Regions from separate parts of the Halomonas sp. MMSF_3323 genome, predicted to be linked through region 1. Evidence: riboswitches for the same ligand, from Rfam matches in the RefSeq annotation. Region 1 holds a riboswitch; the other holds the start of a gene.
The links. A riboswitch is a leader RNA that binds a small molecule or an ion and turns the genes downstream of it on or off. The one in region 1 is predicted to bind thiamine pyrophosphate.
Positions count from the first base shown of each region.

Region 1 (7,811 bases):
GCTACTGTTCGCTTCGCCCTGGTCGCGAGCGGTCACCGGCCAGAACCTGGTGGTCGACGGCGGACTGGTGAAGGACTGATGGCCAGCATGCACCTTAATCTGTTCATCATGGGCTGCGGCCACCACAAGGCGGCCTGGCGTCATCCCCGTTCCAGCGTCGAGCGCCTGGCCGATATCCGCTACTACGAAGAACTGGCGCGGCTCGCCGAGCGGGGTCGCTTCGATGCGGTGTTCTTCGCCGATGGTCACGCCGCGGGCAACGTCGCCGACGGTCCGCTGTGGACCCTGGAACCGCTGACCATGCTGGCGGCCATGGCGCGGGCCACCGAACACATCGGGCTTATCTCGACCGTCTCTAGCACCTTCTATACGCCGTTTCACGCTGCGCGCATGCTGGCCTCGCTGGACCATATATCCGGCGGACGCCTGGGCTGGAACCTGGTGACCTCGATGTTCAACAGTGAGGCGCGCAACCATGGGCTCGAGGCCATGCCGAGCCACGCCGAGCGCTATGCCCGGGCGGAGGAATTCGCCAATACTATGCTGGCGCTGTGGGACTCCTGGAGTGACGACGCCCTGGTGAGGGATCGCCAGGGCGATTACGTCGACGCCAGCCGGGTCGGTCCCATCCATCATCACGGCGAGCACTTTCTGGTGGATGGCCCGCTGACGGTGCCGCGTCCGCCCCAGGGCCACCCGGTGCTGTTCCAGGCAGGCGCCTCGGATCAGGGCCGTGACCTGGCCGCGCGCTACGCCGAGGCCATCTACGGGGTGGCCTACGATCTGCCCTCCGCCCAGGCCTACTACAGCGATCTTCAGGCCCGGGTAAAGGCCGCGGGCAGACCGAAGGTCGCGATCTTGCCGGGACTCGTCACCTACGTCGGCTCCACCGAAGAGGAGGCCAGACGCAAGCAGCGGGAGCTCGACGAACTGTTGCCGGTGGACAGCTCCCGGCGCCAGTTGAGTCAGTTCATCGGTCAGGACGTGAGCGACTGGGAATTGGATGCCCCAGTACCCGAGCTGCCGCCACTGGAGGCCTTCAACGGGCCCAAGGGGCGCTACGCCACGATTCTGCGGATCATCGAGAGCGAACGACCGACGCTGCGCCAGTTGCTGGGACGGCTCGCCGCCGGTGGCGGCCACTGCACCATGGTCGGCACCCCGGAGCGTATCGCCGACGAGATGCAGCGCTGGGTCGAGCAGGGCGGGGCGGACGGCTTCAACCTGATGCCGCCGTCGCTGCCGGACAGCATCGAGGACGTGGTCGAACAAGTGGTACCGGAACTGCAGCGCCGCGGGCTGTTTCGACGCGAGTACCAGGGCCGCACCCTGCGCGACCACCTGGGGCTGGCGCGTCCCGGGCGCTGATGAGCCGGAACTGCCAAGGCCCTTGATCGCCAGGCCTTGAAACCACAACAGCGGGACGCGTCAGCACGTCCCGCTGTTTTTTATCACGCCTTGCCAGACTGTCAGCGTGGCGGTGTCAGCTCTGGAAACGCCGCACCAGGCTGCCCATGCGGGTGAAGTCATAGTCCTGGCGGGATGGCAGCAGCTTCATCAGCACCAGCGAGACCAGCACCGGCACGAAGGCCGCCAGCAGGAAGGATTCCAGCAGGGTGGCGGTACCGCCGCTGGGGGACGGGAACATCGCCAGCCCGGCGACCAGACCTGCAGCGGTGCTGAGGACCGCGTTGCGCCCGTCGTAGCGGCGATTGAACAGACCGAAAAACACTGGGAAGGCCGCCGCCGAGCACAGCAGGTCCGCCAGCAGGAACAGATAGAGCACGCTGTAGCCCTGGGCCGCCACCCAGGTCACCGGCACCGCTGCGGCGACGATCAGCCAGCGTGCCAGGCGCATCAGGGTGGCTTCGCTGGCCTGGGGCAGCAGCCGGTGCATGTCGACGGCGATGATGCTGGAGGTGGCGTTGACGGTGGTGTCGGCGCTGCTCATCACCAGGGCCAGACCCAGCGGAATCAAGGCCAGGGCGAACCACAGCGGCACCTCGGACAGCAGCACGCTGAACAGCGCCACCGAACCGTCTCCCTCGAGCCCGAGGCCGACGAAGGCCAGGCCGAACAGGCCCATCAGCACGATCACCGGAAAGTTGAACAGCCCTGCGATCCAGAAGCCCCGCCGCAGCACCTTGCTGTCCCGGGCGGCGTAGATGCGCTGCCAGGTGCCCTGGTAGAACAGGCCGGTCAGCATCACCGCGATAAAGAACGTCAGACCGGCACGCAGGCCACCGGCATCGGTGACATCCAGCAACTGGGGCGCACGCTCCTGCAGGCCCTCGAGCGTCGGCGCGACGCCGCCGGCGGCCTGCCAGCCGAACACCAGCAGCAGCGCCAGCAACGGCAGGATCACCAGCATCTGTACCTTGTCGGTGAAGATGGTGGTGCGCAGGCCGCCGTAGAAGGTGTAGAGCAGGGTCGCGATCATCACCACGCAGGCGGTCAGCCACAGCGGGATCGGCGCCAGCAGGGTGACCATATGGGCGATCGCGGTGAGGCCTGCCGCCAGCGAGATGAACAGATAGAACAGCATGATCGTCAGGGTGAAGGCGTACATGGTGCGCCCGTAGCGATGGATCACGAACTCGGTGAGGCCGTGGCCTTCGGGGATCAGCTCACGCATGCGTCGTCCCAGCGGGATCATCACCAGGCGCGGGACCATGGAACCCAGCGCATAGCCCAGTACCGCGCCGATGCCGCCCCAGGTGGCCGCCTGGGCGGGGCCGAACAGGATCCAGGTGCCCAGGGTGGTGGCCACCAGGGTCAACACCGTGGCGCGGGTGTTCTGGCTGTTGCGAGCCGAGATGTAGTCATCCAGGCCGCCCTGACGACGTCGGGCATAGATCAGGCCGGGGATGGCAAAGATGGCGGCGCACAGCAGAAGCCACAGCGCCGTCCAGGTGGGATCGAGCATCATCGAAAGAAGACCTCTTTCTTGTCGTTGTCCGCAGGGACCGGTGGACAGGCGGGACGAGCGGCGGACAGGAAGAAAGAGGAGATAACGCAACCATCCTTCCCTTCGCCGGCATGACCCGGATCAGGTTCAAAGGGTTACCGCGTGATGCGGAATCTCAGCCGTCAGGCTCCCCCAGGAATGCGCACAGCGTAGGACCGCCTCCGATGGCTGTCAATTGGCGCTTTGGCCGCAGCGACGGGGCGTCAGACGGTGGGCGAGGTGCGGAGGCTGTGCCAGCCATCGTAAAGCCAGTTTGCCGCTCGGCTTGGATCGATGTCAGCCATCGCCAGATAGCCATGACAGCAGGCCTCGCGGCTCGCTCGCACAATGGTCGAGGCGTCGGTGGCGTCCATCACCAGGGTGCGTCGGTGCCCGCCGCCGCCGCGCAGGAAGGGGGCCGCGGGAGCGCGCTGGAACTCGACGCCTGCCGGCAGGGGCGCTGTCGAGTGATGCGTGTCGGGGTGGTCTGGGGCGCACAGGATGACCTCGAAGCCGAGCCGTTGTCCCTGGCGCGCCAGGTCGGCATTGACCGGGGCGTGGCCGGTCAGCACCAGACGCAAGGCCGGCTGGATCAGCACCTCGACGACGTCGTCGCCGATCTGGACCAGCGGACTGGTTGGCGTGGGTCGCTGCAGGTTCATGGACGTACTGCCCAGGCTGACGCGGCGGATCAGCGATGGCTGGCCGGCGAGCGTTGCATGGATGACCTCCAGGTGCACCAGGGTCTCGCTGCTCGGTGACAGGCGCTCGACCAGGCAGGGGGTGCCATCGTTGGCGTTGTTGTCGATATTGACCAGGCAGGCGCCGCCGTCCCGGGCCTGGGACAGCAAGATGGGCTGTCCGGCGTACCTGGGGCCATCGGCATCGCTGGTGACGCTCAGGTGGGGGAAGGCGGGAGCAGGGGTGTCCAGGCGTGTGCACAGCCAACTGGTATCCCCGCGATTGGCCAGCGTCAGGGCGTGTTCGATGGCGACAAGGTCCTGGTGGTTCATGGGCAGCTCCCGCGGCGGTGTCGGCGACGCCAGCATAACGTGGAAGCGGGCAAGCGAAATAATCCGGCATCTATAAGCATCTTTTCATAGGCTAGAGAAGACGGCACGCGAGCCGCCAGGGTATTGACCTGCTGCCGGTCCAGGGCAGGGCTTACGCAAGGAGATGTCCTCATGGAGCGTTTTGCCTGGGTGGAAGAGGCATTGGTGTCGTCCGGAACGGTGCTGGTACGCCTGACGCCGGAGTTGCAGGTGCACGACGTGGTCGGTGATGCCGTGCGCGTGCTGGGCGAGCCTGGAGAGGTCTGGATCGGGCGGGGGCTGGCAGAGCTGCCTGGCGAGGCCGCGGCGGTCGCCGAAGCCTGGGTCTCCCGGGGTGCCGTTCACGCTGCCAAGCCTTCGATGCCGCTGGAATTGGGCGATGGTAGCTGCTGTCGCCTGGCCGATGGTGGGCTGGTGCTGCGACTGTCGGCTCGGCAGAAGGCAAGCCGCGGTGTCATCGCGCGGATGGCCGACCACCTGCCGGTGATGGTGGCCTACGTCGACCGCGACTTCTGCTTCCGTTTCAACAATCGTGCCTACCTCGACTTCATCGGCCTGCCTGCCGAGGCGCTGATGGGGCAGCCGGTGTCTTCGGTGCTCGATGCAGACTCCTACGCCAAGATCCGGCCACGTTTTGATCTGGCGCTGGCGGGGCAGGAGGTCAGCTACGAGGATTCCCTGGCGCTCCAGGACGGTCGCCAGATCTACTTCAAGGTCCATTATTTGCCGGACCTGGTGGAAGATGAGGTGATGGGCTTCTACGCCATCATCCAGGACGTCTCCGAGTATCGCTCGATGATCCAGCTGTTGCGGGATGTCCATACCGGGGTAAATCGCACCGATATCGGAGTATCAGAGATCGTCGACATGCTGCTGCGTGACGCCTTGAGCTACCTGAGGCTGGATATCGCGCTGGTCAGTCAGGTCGAGGGGGAGTGTTACACGGTTCGCTGGGCGGCCTCGGATAATGCGCCAGTAGGGGCCGGCGACAGCTTTGCACTGGGTGACACCTACTGTCGGCTGACCCTCGACGCCGATGACGTCTTCCATACCCACCGCGCCGGTCAGGACGAGCGAGTCAAGGGCCACCCCTGCTACGAGAACTTTCAGCTGGAGACCTATATCGGTGCACCGCTGCGGATCCAGGGCAAGGTCTGGGGGACGCTGAACTTCTCCAGTCCGTCGGCGCGGCGGCACGCCTTCAGCGAGGTCGACATCGAGTTGGTCCGACTACTGGTCGGGGCCGTCGAACGTGTCATTTCCAACGAGATGGAGGTCGAGCGTATTCGCCTCGAACGTGATCAGCTGGAAGACCAGGCGATGACCGATGCCTTGACCGGACTCCCCAATCGAAGCCAGCTGGATCGCCACGTCACCCGCCTGATCGAGGAATGCGACAGTGGCGGGATGGTGTTCTCGCTGGCCGCGGTCGATATCGACTTCTTCAAGCAGGTCAATGATGGTTTCGGTCATTCGGCCGGTGACCAGGTGCTCACCTGGCTGGCGCAAACAGTAGCCAACTGCCTGCGTGATGGCGATCTGGTGGCGCGCACCGGCGGCGAGGAATTCGTGGTGGTCATGCGGCGCACCGCCTTGCCCGAGGCGATCAAGGCGGCCGAGCGGGTGCGTCGTGCGGTGGAAGGGGGGGAAATCACCCTGTCGGATGGACAGACGATTCGCATCACCATCAGCATCGGTGTCAGTCAGTATCGCAAGGGGGAGGGGTTTGCACCGCTGTTCGAGCGCGCCGACCGGCGCCTGTACAGCGCCAAGCGTAGTGGTCGCAACCGCATTGCCAGCCTGGATGAATAGTGCCCAGGTATCGCCAGGTGCAGCGTTGTCATCGCTGACGTAGGGCTTTGCTCGTGCTGACGGATCAGGCCGAAAGGTCTGCTTTGGTTGGCTGAGTGATCTCAGGCGTCTTGGTCGAGGTTGCAGCGGCTGGCAGGCCCTGGCATCACCTTCCCATAACGGGATTTTCACCACACCCTCGGCCCCGAAGAGTGCCTCCTGCCTAGGCGTAGTTCCTGAACTTTCCAGGTTTCAATGTGTTACCCGATTCCCTTCGGTGGCGGAATGCGATAGCGGGTATGAACTTTCTCATCTTTTGCGATGTGGTTTCCTACTGCGTCGATACTGCGTTGATCATGTTGCCTGCAAAAGAGTAGATAGGAGCTGTGTTCCTACAAAAGATGTGGGTAATATCGTACATCCGTTGTTAATAAAATATTACAAAGCAGTTGCGTAATGCCGGTGTTTGTCCCACCGGTGCGCAGGGGAAAAATCATCATGCATCTCAACAAGCTTGCGTTCGGCCTGGCGTTGGGCGGGTGGGCGTGCCTGCTTGCTCCGTCCGTGCTGGCAGAAAGTCTGCTGGAACTTCACGAGCTCGCGGTGGACAGCGATCCTCAGTTTCAGGCCGACTTTCATGGTAAGCAGGCCACCGATGAGCGTTACTATCAGGCGCGCTCAGCGCTGCTGCCGCAGATCAATGTCAATGTCGAGCGCAGCGAGATCTCCCAGGACATCGTCAGTACCGACAACGAGGTCTACGGCAGCGGCAGCACGTCCTACCCGACCACCGTCTACGGTGTCTCGCTCGAGCAGTCGATCTATGACTATTCCCGCTGGGCAGCCTTTGGCCAGGCCAAGCTGGAGATCCAGCAGGCCGCGTCCGAGCTCGAGGTCTCGCGCCAGGATCTCTACCTGCGGGTGGCCGAACGCTACTTTGCGGTACTCGCCCTTTCGGAAAACCTGAGTTTCCTGCAAGCCGAAAAGAAGCAGGTCCAGACCAATCTCGAGCAGGTCAGGGCGCGTTTCGAGGACGGTTTGATTCGCGAGATCGATCTGCTCGACGCCCAGGCGCGCTTTCTGCAGGTCGAGGCGCGGGAGCTGGACGTGGCCAACCGTCTGCGCGATGCCCTCAATGCCCTGGCCGAGGTCAGCGGCGTGCGTCCGGTGGAGCTTAGCCTGGTCGATGAGGACCTGACGCTGGCGAGCCCAGAACCGTCGTCAGTCGAGGCCTGGATCGAGCTGGCGATGCAGCGCAATCCTCGTCTATCAGCCGCACGGCTGGCGGTGGAAGTGGCCAATCAGCAGGTCAAGGTGAGTCGTGGTGGTCACTATCCGACCCTCGATCTGAGTCTCGACTACGACAACGACGAGACCGAGGGCTCATTGTTCGGCGGCGGCAGCGAGGTCGAGACCCAGACCATTCGGGTCGGCCTCGATGTGCCGGTCTACAGCGGTGGGCGAGTGTCGTCGGAGGTGCGCGAAGGAACCCGTCTGATCGAGGCAGGGCAGGCTCGACTCGAACAGGTGCGGCGAGAACTCGACCGCGAGATACGTGCGGCCTTCGAGGGTATCGTCACCGCCATGTCCCGGGTCAGGGCTCTGAGCGAGTCCTTGAGCGCCAACCAGCGCATCGTCGAATACCGCCAGGTGGCCTATGAATCCGGTGTCATGCCGGTGCTCGAACTGCTCGACGCCGAGCGCGATCTGTTCTTCGCCCGCAGCGAACTTGCCAGTGCGCGCTACGACTACCTGATCAGCGTGCTGCGGCTGAAGCATGCCGCCGGCGTCATCAATGGCGAAGACCTGGCGGAGATCGACGCCCATATGAATGACCGGATGGACCTCCTTGCCTTCCAGCACTGAACCCCGGCCCTTCGCCGAGCGTCAGGCGTTGATCGAGTCCTGGCTCGATAGCCTCGCGCGTCCCTACAGTGCCGAGCGCTCGGTCAAGTGCGCTCCCGCCCGCTGGGCGCATCAGCGCAGGCTCTACAGTGTGCCGCTCGAGGGCGTTGACGCCG
Region 1 covers NZ_JASHIT010000021.1:23,731-31,541, reverse strand. Annotated here, with positions in the region: gene RBB39_RS12030 (3-oxoacyl-ACP reductase) at 1-79, shown strand, start outside; gene RBB39_RS12025 (LLM class flavin-dependent oxidoreductase) at 88-1,368, shown strand; gene RBB39_RS12020 (sodium:solute symporter family protein) at 1,484-2,929, opposite strand; TPP riboswitch at 3,010-3,112, opposite strand; gene RBB39_RS12015 (hypothetical protein) at 3,172-3,960, opposite strand; gene RBB39_RS12010 (diguanylate cyclase) at 4,132-5,811, shown strand; gene RBB39_RS12005 (TolC family outer membrane protein) at 6,289-7,656, shown strand; gene RBB39_RS12000 (hypothetical protein) at 7,640-7,811, shown strand, end outside.

Region 2 (7,811 bases), on a different contig from region 1:
ACCCAGGTCGACACCGAGGCACGCCTGTTTGCCAGGGAAGACGTCGAGAAGCTCGGCGTCGCACCGCTGACCAGCATGTTCCTGCATGGCGAAATGGATCGCCGCCAGGAAGACGACTACCGCATCCGGGTACATGACTCCAGCGGCCTGCTGATGGCCACCAGCACCGGCGAGTGGACCTGGCGCGTGCTGGAAAACCCCGAAAGCCTCCAGATCTCCGGGCTGCAGGACACCTCGCCCAAGGGCTATGGCCTGGTCCAGCGGCCCCAGCACTTCAACGCCTACCTGGACATGGAGGCCCGCTACGAGCGTCGCCCCAGTCAGTGGGTCGAACCCCAGGGCGAGTGGGGTGAAGGCCACGTCGAGCTGGTGGAGATCCCCACCGACAGCGAGGCCCACGACAACATCACCGCCTACTGGGTGCCCGCCAACCCGCTGATGGCCGGCGACTCCCGCACCTACCGCTATCGTACCTGGACCTTCGGCGACACCCCCACGGCCGAACCGCTGGCTCGTGTGGTGCGTTCGCGCCAGGGCTGGGGCGGTGTGCCGGGACAGAGCGATCCCCCCGACGAGCGCCTGCGCCAGTTCATCATCGACTTCCGCGGCGGTGAGCTCGAGGGACTCGATGCCAGCCAACCGGTCGAGATGACCCTGACCACCTCCAGCGGCGAGACCGCCGAGGCCAAGGTCACACCGCTGCCCGACAACGACACCTGGCGCGCCAGCTTCACGCTGCTGCCCGACGGCGACCAGCCCGCTGATATCCGCCTGACCCTCATGCTTCGTGGCGAGCGCCTGAGCGAAACCTGGAACAGCATCTGGAGCCCCTGATGAACGCCCATACTCCCGAGGTACCCTGGCCACGCCTGCGACGTCTTGGCGTCGGCCTGGCCATTGCCGCCACCACGGCGCTGGGGGTCTGGACCATGTTCAGGATCCTCTACGTGGAGGGCATCAGTCCGCTCGAGATGGCGATCATCGGCCTGTTCGCGATCACCTTCGGCTGGATCACCATGGCCTTCTGGAGCGCGCTGATCGGCTTCGTGCTCAACCTGACCGGGCGTGACCCGCTGAGCCTGAAGCCGCGCCATTCCTATCCCATGCGGCCCGAAGGCTCCCACTCCCGCACCGCCCTGGTGATGCCGATCCACAACGAGGACGTGCTGCGAGTCGCCGCCGGACTCGAGGCCACCTGCAAGGATCTGGATGACCTGCCGCAAGGCATCGAGGTGGAAGCCTTCGTGCTCAGCGACAGCACCGACGACGAGGTGGTGGCCGAGGAAAAGGCCGCCATGGCCGAGCTGCAGAAGCGCCTGGAAGGCCACTGCCAACTGCACTACCGCCACCGTGACAGTAACGTCGGGCGCAAGGCAGGCAATCTGGGCGACTTCTGCACCCGTTGGGGCAGCCACTACGACTACATGCTGGTGATCGACGCCGACAGCCTGATGAGCGGCACCACCGTCATCGAGCTGATCGACGAGATGATGGCCAACCCGCGCCTTGGCCTGTTGCAGACGGTGCCGATTCCGGTGCGCCAGGACAGCCTGTTCGGCCGCGCCAACCAGTTCGCTGCTGCACTCTACTCGCCGATGCTGGCCAGCGGTCTGAGCTTCTGGCACGCCACCGCGGCCAACTACTTCGGCCACAACGCCATCATTCGCGTGGACGCCTTCACCGATGCCTGTGGCCTGCCGGAGCTGCCCGGCAAGCCACCGCTGGGTGGCGATATCCTGAGCCACGACTTCGTCGAGGCGGCGCTGCTGCGCCGTGCCGGCTGGCAGGTGCGCATGCGCACCGACCTGGGCGGCAGCTTCGAAGAGATGCCGAGTCATATCCTCGACTACGCCAAGCGCGACCGGCGCTGGGTTCAGGGCAATCTGCAGCATATGCGCCTGCTCGGCGGGCGCGGACTGCACGTGCTCAGCCGTCTGCACTTCTTCTTCGGTGCCCTCGCCTACCTGTCGTCGCTGGTGTGGCTGGCGATCCTGGTGATCAGCACCATCGACGCCCTGATCCGGGCGCTGGTGCCGACCAACTTCTTCACCTCGAGTTCGCAGCTGTTTCCCGACTGGCCGATCGCCCCACCCAACCTGATCATGCCGCTGCTGATCGGCACCCTGGGCATGCTGCTGATGCCCAAGGTGCTAGGGCTGGTGCTGGGGCTGATCCAGAACCCACAGGCCTATGGCGGACGGGCCCGGCTCGTCGCCAGCATGCTGCTGGAGACGCTGTTTGCCATGCTCATCGCGCCCTTGATGATGGTGTTCCACAGTCGTTTCGTGATTCAGGTACTGAGCGGCCGCACCGTGGCCTGGGATCCACAGTCCCGCGAGGGCCGCGCCCTGCCCTGGAAGGAAGCCTTTCGCCACACCTGGCTATGGTCACTGATCGGCGCCTTGTGGGCGCTGGTGACCTGGGCCTTCACCCCGAGCTTCTTCATCTGGCTGACGCCGGTGTGGCTCGGCCTGGTGATGGCCGCTCCGCTGGTCCGCTGGAGCTCCAGCCTGAGCATCGGCCGGGCCCTGAGGCGCGCCGGCCTGTTGCTGGTCCCGAGCGAGACCCGCCCCCCGGCGGTGGTAGGCGAGCTTCGCGTCGCCGAGGCACCACCGCCGCCGGCGACCCCGGCCGAGCCGCCACGGGAAGTCCCCCGCGAGATGCCGGTGCAGTCCTTTCGCGAGCACGGCACGGAATCGGCGCCGGAGGTCTCCGGCGAGAAGCCCGTCGACTGAGCCGGTGCCGTGGCACAGCGTTGTGTCCTCCCCCTCCTTTTGCATCATCCGGAGGGGGAATCCCAGCGGACTACTACACGTCAAGCATAGTAGCGTGATCCATGATTCATCTGTTTGCCGCTGTCTGGTGGTAACGCTTTGCTCTACAAAGAGCGTTCTCCAGCTCCGGATAACACACATCCGCCAGGAAAACCCTTTGTCAATCTCTACTTAAAAAGCAGGATAGCCACTTTTTCCCGAACTCTTCGTTCATATGCCTGATATCATGGTCTGGATGCGCTTCCTCATCCATGGCATCCCCTACAGGCAATCTTTTACTTCCCTTCGAGAGCTCCCGCTCCGTAAAACATCCGTTGACGATGGTATCAGCAGGCTGAGCGATCAACTCGGCATTGCATTTATCATACACTTCATCGTTCATCAACTTTATTCCGGACAGGTAGCTTTCCGGAGGATAACTTCTATCATCACCTTTCTTCCGAATAGGCAGGGGATTATGTCCAACATATATCTTTTTATTGGTCACGCTCCTGATCATTTCCATGATCTTCCAGGACGTCGTACCCTTGACACTATCCAGCACGGTTTGCTTTATTACTGCTGATGAAAAAAATTTTCCAGGTTCGACAAAAAAAACTTCCATCTGAAGTCCGTAAATCAAGAATAGATCATATTCAACGATATCAATCTCACTCTTGCCACCCGATGTATAGGTGATGGTCCTCTTTAATCTATCTGTTTTTGGAACCAGTTTATTATCGATGAGAAACAGTCCACCCAAGCCATTACTTCTAGCGGTAAAGAAGACAAGATTATATTCTTGATGCCACTCTGGCATCAGGTCCCAGGCTCTTTTCAAAGCACCAACGTGGCTATTGCCCAGCACACAAATATTTTTCTTCATTCCTTACCTCCAAAGGCGTCGAAGATCTCTTCTTCGCAAACCAGATCATTCATTTTCTTTACGCTACCTACCCTCTTGTTTTGTTTTCCGAAAATCTCAGCGCCAAACTTTTTCCTCAGAGAAGAAAAAAAATGATTCATCACAAAATCGACACCGTGGGGGTTAACACTTCGTTGATTGGGTTCGAAAAACACCCCCTTGAAAACCGGGCTGTTGATTATTTCATACGAAGGAAAATAATCCACATAATTACAACCTCTAGAAATCTGCCCAGCCACGGCACGCAACACTGACTTGGATTCCATTGTAGCGACGATCACGTTGTTCCTGGAGTTTGTCGCTACCAAAGGAACAGGGGAAACTGTCAATATAAAGCGTAACTCAGGATTCTCATGACGCATTATTTCTATGGCATCTCGCAGATCATTCATCACAGAGGGATACATCTGATTCTTGAACGCATGGATACCTTTCAGGTAGGTCCCTGCTGAAGTCCCGGGACACATCGGATACTCGTAGCCGTATTCCGAATTGAACCAGCTTTCAGTCAACCCTAAGGTGAAGACAAAGAAGTCTGATGAGAAGATGCATTCCCTAAACGCTTTTATTGTCTCCTCTCGAGAGAGCATTAACTCTTCTTTACTACAGAAACCCTCTGGTTCCACCACGGGGCGAAAGGGATCATAGAACCTTCCGTTCTTTTCCCAAATCTCCTCAGGCGGCTCTTTTATCCCTGTTGCCCACTCTACCCACTGCTTCAACAATGAGGTGGTGTATATATTCCCGGTTCTTGCCGAAAATATATTGTAATTGTATTTTTTTGCATTTTCCTGCGAGAGCCCCCTAGGTGGAGTTTCTGTCGAGACCCAGTTGAACCCTCTGCTATCAAGAGCGTTTCCAATATGTTGCGCAAAGCAGGAACCGAAGGTAACCACCCTACTATCCTTTGTGATCTTGAACTTTGGAGACCACAAATTGGATATGTCAAAAATCGACTTTTCTGATACAGCTTTTTTCCAGAAGGCACGGTCTGGAAGTGTCGAATATGGATTCATATTAATCACCTCAAACATAATATATAACATCGGTCGTGAACGAACAAAATTGATAACGTCTATCTTAAATCACACATTACCACGACGAATAGGAGTGTTTACGCCAACACTGGCATCTCGTCTTCCTTTCTAAAATATTTGCATAAAAAAAGATAGGCGAAATATTTGTCTATTGTGTTGAGAAACGAGCACTGACAACGGCCCCGGAGCCCTTCATAGAACCTTTCCCATGCACCATTTCCCTGCCCCACGGGTGGTTCAAAAGAGAACAAAGCAAGCATTTTTAGCTTCCATGAAAACTCGGCGAACCAATGCTTCCCATAAAGACGGGACCAACACACCTGTCACTTTCTGCCCTTCTTCACAAAGGAGTCATCAAGCGCACAACGACTGTCAGAATATCGATAAAACAAACGTACTTTTTTCACTCTAGATTCTCTCACATATTCTCTATCAGGCAACCGCAAAACACGCAAATACAATCCAGAGAACATCCAAGAAAAACCACGCAAATATCCCTTTAAATAACAACAAAATCGTCGAAACTTTGTCGAATTGATCAATCAGGACTCTACTTCGCCACTTTTCCTCAATCGGATAAAATGCATTCTCAACCATGCGGAAACTTCTCCAGATATCTGGGCAGTTGCACTCTCGCGATATCGTGGAAACCTCCTCCCCCCAGCGGCGTATCTACTGATCGGGATCGGTTCTTGCCAAGCCGAGGTGGACTCCCTTCGAGGTCATGCTAGACTCGATCCAGACTCGCTTGACGGGGTGCCGGTGAATCCGGCTGAGATGGCGCAGGGCCAGGGTGACGAATCACCGGCCGCCAGCGCCGATCCCGTGGAACCTGATCCGGGTGCGGTGTGGCTTCACACCTTGAACCGGCGTAGGGAATCAGGCGGTGGTGACAGCCCCTGCGCGCGCACCTCCCTCCTTTCTCGTCGCCGTGTCCTCAGCCGCCGCACTCCGGATCCGCACCAACCGGAGGCAACATGGGCTACCGCTTTACCGATCTTGTCGACGCCTGCCGCGATGACTGGCACGCCTACATCGAACACGACTTCGTGCTCGCCCTTGGCCGTGGTGAACTGGCTGACGCCAGCTTCCGTCACTACCTCAAGCAGGACTATCTGTTTCTGCTGCAGTTCTCCCGGGCCTACGCCCTGGCGGCCTACAAGAGCCACAGCCTCGACGAGCTGCGCGGCGCCTTCGACGGCATGAAGACCATCCTCGATGTGGAACTCGGCCTGCATCTCGCCTTCTGCCGTGACTGGGGCATCGGCGAGGCCGAACTCGCCGAGCTGCCCGAAGCTCGCGCTACCCTGGCCTATACCCGCTACGTGCTGGACGCCGGCAGCCGCGGCGACCTCCTGGACCTGCACGTGGCGCTGGCCCCCTGCATGGTCGGCTACGCCGATATCGCGAGAACGCTCAACGCCCGTTCGGACACCCTGCGCGGTGCAGACAATCCCTTCGACACCTGGATCGCCATGTACGAAAGCGACGACTTCCAGGCCGCCGCACGCCAGGAGCAGGCCTGGCTCGACGATCAGCTGGCCCAGGTATCCGGCGAGCGCTTTGCGCGACTGTCACGGATATTCGCCGACGCGACACGACTCGAGATCGACTTCTGGCAGATGGGGCTCGATCTAAGCGACTAACACAATCAGCACCACGCTTGACGGGGGGCCGCCAGAGGCGGCTGAGATCATGCAGCGCATGGGACCCGTTGAACCTGATCTGGGGGTAACCCCGATGCCATGGCATCGCGGTGAGGACCAGCGTAGGGATCAAGCGCTCACGGCCCAGGCCACGACGCCCCCTCCTTCCTCACGCGATGCACACAACAACGCCAGCACCCAGTGCCGTGAGAAGGACAAGCCAATGCCGCTCGATCAACCCGTTTCCGCAAACAAACCCCGCCATAGCGCGCACTTCCTGGCCGAGACCGCCCAGGTCGACCAGGCCGCAGTTACGCCCCTGCCGGGTTCGCGCAAGGTCTATGTAAAGGGCTCCCGCGACGACCTGCGGGTGCCGTTTCGCGAGATTTCGCTGTCAGCGACCCGCACCTCCGGGGCCGACGAGGCCAATCCGCCGCTCTTGGTCTACGACACCTCCGGCCCCTACACCGATCCCCAGGTCGAGGTCGACCTGCGTCGCGGGCTTGCCGAGTTGCGCCGGCCCTGGATCGAGGAGCGCGACGACACCGAATGGCTCGATGGCCCGACCTCGGACTACGGTCGCCGACGTGCCAACGACCCGACGCTCGCTCCGCTGCGCTTCGAACTGACTCGTACGCCGCGCCGCGCACGTCGTGGCGCCGATGGCCGCGCCGGCAATGTTACCCAGCTGCACTACGCCCGCCGCGGCATCATCACCCCGGAGATGGAGTTCATCGCCATCCGCGAGAACCAGCGTCGACAGGCCCTGGCCGATGGCTATCGAGGCAGCGATGAGGTCGAGCGCATCCTTGACCACCAGCATCCCGGGCAGGGCTTCGGCGCCCGTCTTCCCGAGGAGATCACCCCAGAGTTCGTGCGCCAGGAAGTCGCCGCCGGGCGCGCCATCATCCCCGCCAACATCAACCACCCGGAAGCCGAGCCGATGATCATCGGGCGCAACTTCCTGGTGAAGATCAATGGCAATCTGGGCAACTCGGCGGTGACCTCCTCCATCGAGCAAGAGGTCGAGAAGATGACCTGGGGCATCCGCTGGGGCGCCGATACCATCATGGATCTGTCCACTGGCCAGAACATCCACGAAACCCGCGAGTGGATCATCCGCAACTCGCCGGTACCGATCGGCACGGTGCCGCTCTATCAGGCGCTGGAGAAGGTCAAGGGCGTGGCCGAGGACCTCACCTGGGAGGTGTTCCGCGACACCCTGATCGAGCAGGCCGAACAGGGCGTGGACTACTTCACCATCCACGCAGGCGTGCTGCTGCGCTACGTGCCGCTGACCGCCAACCGGGTCACCGGCATCGTCTCCCGCGGTGGCTCGATCATGGCCAAGTGGTGCCTTTACCATCACCAGGAAAGCTTCCTCTACACCCACTTCGAGGAAATCTGCGAGATCTGCAAGCAGTACGACGTGGCCTTCTCGCTGGGCGAT
Region 2 covers NZ_JASHIT010000009.1:110,723-118,533, reverse strand. Annotated here, with positions in the region: gene RBB39_RS06450 (glucan biosynthesis protein) at 1-834, shown strand, start outside; gene mdoH (glucans biosynthesis glucosyltransferase MdoH) at 834-2,735, shown strand; gene RBB39_RS06440 (hypothetical protein) at 2,935-3,639, opposite strand; gene RBB39_RS06435 (GSCFA domain-containing protein) at 3,636-4,694, opposite strand; TPP riboswitch at 5,458-5,611, shown strand; gene tenA (thiaminase II) at 5,693-6,361, shown strand; TPP riboswitch at 6,373-6,507, shown strand; gene thiC (phosphomethylpyrimidine synthase ThiC) at 6,585-7,811, shown strand, end outside.
Region 2: it holds a riboswitch for thiamine pyrophosphate, as region 1 does, so the genes downstream of both, tenA (thiaminase II) here and RBB39_RS12020 (sodium:solute symporter family protein) in region 1, are expected to answer to the same signal.